2 regions of the Moraxella sp. FZLJ2109 genome follow, and region 2 is predicted to be linked to the other one. Evidence: predicted binding sites of a transcription regulator. Region 2 holds the regulator's gene; the other holds the start of a gene.
The links. Region 2 encodes PhoB, which activates phosphate uptake and scavenging genes when phosphate is short. Its sites were predicted from a motif close to TGTCATNAANCTGTCATAA; they were not measured.

Region 1: NKU06_RS08175 (inorganic phosphate transporter) is a predicted target of PhoB. The motif match lies at 2,013-2,031, and genes of this name have one in related genera.

The regions. Positions count from the first base shown of each region.
Region 1 covers NZ_CP101112.1:1,685,487-1,688,913, forward strand. Annotated here, with positions in the region: gene ubiE (bifunctional demethylmenaquinone methyltransferase/2-methoxy-6-polyprenyl-1,4-benzoquinol methylase UbiE) at 5-862, opposite strand; gene NKU06_RS08170 (hypothetical protein) at 1,155-1,865, opposite strand; gene NKU06_RS08175 (inorganic phosphate transporter) at 2,154-3,427, shown strand, end outside.
Region 2 covers NZ_CP101112.1:1,218,732-1,222,158, reverse strand. Annotated here, with positions in the region: gene pstA (phosphate ABC transporter permease PstA) at 1-89, shown strand, start outside; gene pstB (phosphate ABC transporter ATP-binding protein PstB) at 175-981, shown strand; gene phoB (phosphate regulon transcriptional regulator PhoB) at 1,283-1,975, shown strand; gene phoR (phosphate regulon sensor histidine kinase PhoR) at 2,005-3,042, shown strand; gene NKU06_RS05570 (Ppx/GppA phosphatase family protein) at 3,044-3,427, shown strand, end outside.

The DNA of each region.
Region 1 (3,427 bases), 470 kb from region 2:
CCAATCAGCGCGCTTTAAAGCCGCGATGCACCGCGACGATGCCGCCTGTTAGGTTATGATAATCACAATTGACAAAGCCTGCGTTTTCCATCATGCCCTTAAGTGTCGCCTGATCTGGGTGCATACGGATTGATTCGGCTAGGTACTGATAGCTTTCGGCATCACCTGCGACGATTTTACCCATGATTGGCAGGGCGGTGAATGAGTACAAATCATAAGCTTTTGATAGCGGTTCAAAGACAGGTTTGCTAAAATCAAGCACCAACAAGCGACCACCCGGTTTTAGCACGCGGTGCATGGCGGCAAGGGCTTTGTCTTTGTCGGTGACATTGCGAAGACCGAAGCTGATGGTGACTAGGTCAAACGAATTATCGGCAAATGGCTCAAGCGTCTCAGCATTAGCAAGCACAAAATCGACATTATTACAGCCAGCATTAATCAAGCGTGTGCGACCGACTTCCAACATCGCTTCATTGATGTCTGATAGCACCACGCGACCTGAGCGACCGACTTCACGGCTAAACACCTTGGCAAGATCACCTGTACCGCCTGCGATGTCAAGCACGCGCTGACCGCTGCGCACTCCTGTTAGGCTGATGGCATAACGCTTCCATAGGCGATGAATACCGAAGCTCATCAAATCATTCATCACATCATATTTGCGTGCCACAGAAGTGAATACTTCAGCGACTTTGGCTTGCTTTTCAGATTTACGCACGGTCTGATAGCCAAAATGCGTGGTCTCTTCGCCAACCGTTTCGCTGCCTTGTGGTCGCTGCAGCTCGCTCTGTCCTTGCGGCGTGCCTGTTGGCAGGATATTTGGATTGGTAAATTGTGTGTCGTTATGATTTTGATTGCTCATGATAAGCCCTAAATTTTTGATAAATTTCAACCCTTAATGATACACTATTTTGCAGGTTAATTGGGAAAAATTAGGCAGGTTTTCAAAAATTTGTCTGTGGATGGGGCGCAAGTTTGCTGGTTTGGGTGTGATTATGATGAATTTGGCTTAAAAGTTATCAATTGGCATATGCATTGTGATATTAAATCATCATTTAAAATCAAATAGTTATCAATATTTTTCAAAGATTTTAAGGGTTAAAATAAATCATATTAAAGCAATTTACTCAACCCTTAAAATCACCCAATCTGACTTAGTCAAAAATCGGCTTGCCTGCATGGATTTTTTCAATGATTTCAAGCTCTGTTGCAACAAAAGGCGTGGTAAATCGCTCAATCTTATCAATGGCATGAATCGCATCCAAGCCTTCACTAATAAAGTCATACAGCGGTTGATAACCATTGGCATAGGCGGTGGATTTGGCAAGTTTAAAGGCGTTTCTGAGCAGGAATGAATCAAATTCTTGATACGACACTTGGCAAACTTGCTCAATCTCACGAATCTGAGCGATGCGTGCGTCTTTGGCATTCGCCGCTTGATACAGCGCGCTCATGGTCGCATCATTGATGAGCTTGTCGCGAAAGTCTGCTAGATAACGCTGCGCCAATTGTAAATCAAGCTCAATGGCGGTGATGGTCGCCGATACGCCAAGTAGACCTGCGGTGAGTGTCTTAGTGGGGACGAGTTTTTCAAGCTTGCCTGAGCCATTAAGCGCGTTTTGTCCTGCGGTGAGTAGCTGTGCGGCAAGCACTTCGAAAGTCGCCGCACTGTAGATGCGATCGATCAGATAGCTGGCAAGTGGTGCGGTTTTCTTGTGAGTAAATAGCTCAGCGTTGGCGAGATGAATGCGCGCGCGTTGCCATGCTTGAATCTGTGCTAGGGCGTCGGCAAGTGCTGCATCGGTGTGGTGTGGCAAGGTGTGATAGCGCATGAGTGCGGCGACCATATCGGCGATTAATGACATCGGTACTCTCGATAAAATAGGAGCGGTTATCATAGCAAGTTGGGATAAAATAGGCAATGCATGGTGCGGTTACATTCTGATGACACAGCGTAACTGTCGAGATATTTTCCAAAACATCTTCTTACAATTTGGCAAATATGATAAAATTGTCATCATATTGTCATAATAGGATTCTATAATATGACAAGATTGGGGTGTGTTGTCATATTGCGCCTATAACTTTTCAGCCACTGCTAGGATGCACAGCGCACCCAAGTGGCTTTCTTTATGAATAATTTGACTTAATTTATGGTAAATTCAGCAAAACAAACAACACCAATGGCAGGTAATTTGCTATTTGGTCTGATGATGGCAGCGGTCAGTATTTATTTTATTTGGTGGGGTCTTGACTACACCATGCATCAGCAGGTCGCGCTATTTATGGTGGCGAGCTTTTTTGGTATCTTTATGGCGTTCAACATCGGTGGTAACGATGTCGCCAACTCATTTGGTACTTCGGTTGGTGCAGGTACTTTGACCGTCACTCAAGCGTTGGCAGTTGCGGCGATTTTTGAAGTATCGGGCGCGGTCTTGGCAGGTGCAGCGGTGACTGATACCATCCGTAGCGGTATCGTAGATATCAATAAGTTGGGTGTATCGCCTGATCAGTTCATCTATTTGATGCTATCGGCATTGATCGCGGCGGCGTTTTGGCTGCTATTTGCCACCAAAAAAGGCTTGCCAGTCTCAACCACGCACGCCATCATCGGCGGTATTGTCGGTAGCTCGATCGTACTTGGTATCAATATGGGTGGCAGCGAGCTTGCGTTTTCTACTGTAAAATGGTCAAAAATCGGTGAAATCGCCATTTCGTGGGTTGCCTCACCGCTATTGGGTGGTTTGTTGTCATATTTTCTATACAGTATTATTAAGAAAAATATCTTGGCATACAACGAAGTGGCGGAAGCACGCGTCCGTGTGATTAAGACCAATAAAAAGACACTCAAGCGTGAGCAAAAAGAATACTTCGACAACCTAAGCGAAGAAGATAAGCTGCCATACACCAATGCGCTACTGCGCGACCAAGAAGTCTATAAAGATAGCGACTGCACGCGCGAAGATCTAGAGACGGATTATTATCGTTCGCTATTTGATCTTGAGCGTGAACGCGACAGCATCGACACTCTAAAAGCGCTGAAAACTTGGGTGCCGTTGATCGCAGCATTGGGCGCGGTGATCATGACGGCGATGGTTGTGTTCAAGGGTCTGTCAAACACAGGCTTAAACCTAAGTATGCTACAAGCATCATTGGTGATGGGTATGCTGGGTGCGATCGTATGGTTGGCGGCATTCATCTACACCAAGACCATTCGTGGTAAGCACAAAGAAGACCTTGGTAAGGCGACATTCATTCTGTTCAGTTGGATGCAAGTATTTACCGCGTGTGCGTTCGCGTTCAGTCATGGTTCGAACGACATTGCTAACGCTGTCGGTCCATTCGTGGCTATCCTTGATGTGATCAAAAATAACGCCATCGAAGCCAAAGCGATGGTACCAGGTCCTGTGATGGTGACTTTCGGTAT
Region 2 (3,427 bases):
TAGCGTGGGCAGCGGCACTACTGATCACCTTTGCGGTACTGACGCTCAATGTCATCGCGCGCATCATCTCAGCACGCGCCGAGAAATGATAAATTTGCTTAATAGATGTTGCTATAGAAATTCACTTAAATTGAAGTACAAGGATACACCATGCTAAACTTTAACTCAGCCACCATGCCACAAACCATGAACACCACCAACGAACGCAGCCAAGCACAAGCCACCGCCACCGCCAAAGTACAAGTCAAAAACCTAAACTTCTACTACGGCGATTATCACGCGCTCAAAAACATCAATCTTGACATCGCTGACAAAAAAGTCACCGCGTTCATCGGTCCATCAGGCTGCGGTAAATCAACGCTACTGCGCACCTTCAACCGTATGTACGACCTGTATGACGGCATGAAAGCCACAGGCGAGATCATCCTTGATAATCACAACATCCTAGATGGCAATGTCGATGTCAATCTGCTGCGTGCTCGTGTTGGTATGGTATTCCAAAAACCAACCCCTTTTGCCATGTCAATCTATGACAATGTTGCCTTTGGTGTGCGTCTGTACGAAAATCTTTCAAAAGCTGAGCTGGATGAACGCGTCGAATGGGCATTGAAAAAATCTGCACTGTGGAATGAAGTCAAAGACAAGCTGAAAAAATCAGGTCTGTCACTGTCAGGCGGTCAGCAGCAGCGTCTGTGCATCGCGCGCTCTGTCGCCACACGCCCTGAAGTACTGCTATTGGACGAGCCGACTTCAGCACTTGATCCGATCTCAACAGGCGCAATCGAAGAGTTGATCCACGATCTGAAAAAAGACTACACCATCGCCATCGTCACGCACAATATGCAGCAAGCAGTGCGCTGCTCGGACTACACTGCATATATGTATCTGGGTGATATGGTCGAGATGGGCAAAACTGAGCAAATCTTTAACGCACCAAAAATGCAAGCCACTGCCGACTATATCGCTGGTCGTCACGGCTGAGATTGGTCAAGCCATTAAAATAGTGCAGCTGTCACAAGCTGGGTGAATAAGCTGAATATTGATAAGTTTAAGTTTTTGATATCATTCGATTTTTATCATTTCAATCCCAGTTTGGCTGCACGATTTTAAAATCCATTTAGCAAAGCAAGATTAAGCACTTAATCATACCAAGTGGCAAAATCTTGCAAAAACACACTTTGACAGCCACAAACATTTGACATCAGCCCAAAAACCATTAGACTATAAAGACATCGCCAAAGCATTGTTGGACGCATACAACGACGCACGCACAAGGAATTTTATGAGCACGCCCACCATTTTAGTTGTCGAAGACGAACCTGCCATCAGTGAGCTGATTGTCAATACCTTAGAATTGGCGGATTTTCAAGCCGTTCAAGCCTTTGACACCCATGCTGCTGCCGTGGCGGTGGTCGATACCAAGCCTGCTTTGATTTTACTTGATTGGATGATGCCATTTGGCGAATCGGGCATTGACTTTGCCAAACGCCTAAAAAAAGACGCCACCACCGCCGACATTCCCATCATCATGCTCACCGCAAAAGGCGAAGAAGACAATAAAGTGCTTGGCTTTGACATCGGTGTCGATGACTATATCACCAAGCCATTTAGCACGCGCGAGCTGGTCAGCCGTGTCAAAGCAGTGCTGCGCCGCGTGCATGGCGTCGGTAATGAGCAGCGCACCAGCATTGGCAATCTTGTCATCGATGCCGCAGGTCAGCGCGTGATGGCGAATGATACTGAGATCGCCATGAGCAGTACCGAATATCGCTTGTTGTTATTTTTCATCAATCACGCCGAACGCGCCTACACCCGCGCGCAGATTCTCGATGGCGTATGGGGCGGCAATGTCTATATCGATGAGCGCACGGTCGATGTGCATATCCGCCGTTTGCGCAATTTGCTCAAGCCTTATGGCGCGGATGCTTATATCCAAACGGTGCGCGGTACGGGCTATCGCTTTTCGGATAAATAGGGTTTGCCCCAGTTTTATACAGAGTAATCATGACAATCCAGCCCATCCATCCCTTGCTATTAGAACACATTGACGAAGGCGTGGTGCAATTAAAAGACCAACAAATCGTGTACCAAAACACCATCGCAAGCACGCTTTTGCACCAGACAAGCACCGCCATCACCGTGCCAAAGACGCTGTTTGGTACACAGATTTTTGACACCATCACCCAAAAAATCCACGAAAACACCGCCATCAGCCACGAATTTCGCGCACCATCGCCAAGCGTGGCAGGTGATGTGTTGCGCATTCAAATCAAGCCTTTGTCCGATGGCTCGCACCTGATTACTTTACAAGACTACACGCAGCAGCAGCACCTTGAGCAGATGAAGACAGACTTTGTAGGTAATGTCTCGCATGAGCTGCGCACGCCTTTGACGGTGATTTTGGGTTATCTTGAAAATTTCTCACATGCAGATGATATCAAGCCTGCATGGGCGCGCGGCATTAAGCTGATGCAAGAGCAAGCGGTGCGTATGAATGATTTGATCAATGATTTATTGATGTTATCGCGCCTAGAAAGCGATGAGACCAAGCCTAAAGTCGCGGTCGATATGCCGCGGCTGTTGATGCAGGTTTTTGACAATGCCCAAGCCAGCAATCAGCAAGGACATCTGATCGATGTGCATCTGGATACCAATAAAAATGTACTGGGCATTGAAGGCTATCTGTACAGCGCGATCTTAAACCTTGTGACCAATGCCATCAAATACACCCCTGCTGGCGGCGAGATCGACATCATCTGGGAAGAAGTCGGCGATGAAGCGCATTTGAGCGTCATTGACAATGGCATCGGCATCAGTCATGAACATCTGTCGCGGCTGACCGAGCGGTTTTATCGCGTTGATAGCGGTCGCAGTCGCGCGACAGGCGGCACAGGGCTTGGACTTGCCATCGTCAAACATGTGCTCAATAAACACGACGCACGCCTTGAGATTGATTCTAAAGAAGGACATGGCTCGACTTTTCGTATCATTTTCTCAAAAAGCCATCTGATCGACCCACACGCACACAGACAGGCGCACTGATATGCTTGAAAATACCGAAAAATTAGCATCGGTCGATATCGGCTCGAACAGCATCCACCTTGCCATTGCCGAACGCCACGGCGATAAACTCAAAAAAATCGCATCGATGAGCGAAAAAGTGCAGCTGGGCGCAGGGCTTGATGAATACGATCAACTGTCTGATGATGTGCAATTGCGCGGATTGGACTGCTTGGCGCGCTTTGCTGAGCGGCTGACCGACATCAATGCCGATCATGTGCGCGTGGTCGCCACCAATGCTCTGCGGCGTGCGGTCAATGGCGATCAGTTCATCCAAAAAGCCAATGCTATCTTGCCAAGCCCCATCGAAGTCATCTCAGGTCGCGAAGAGGCGCGTCTGATTTATCTTGGCGTGTCGCACACTTGC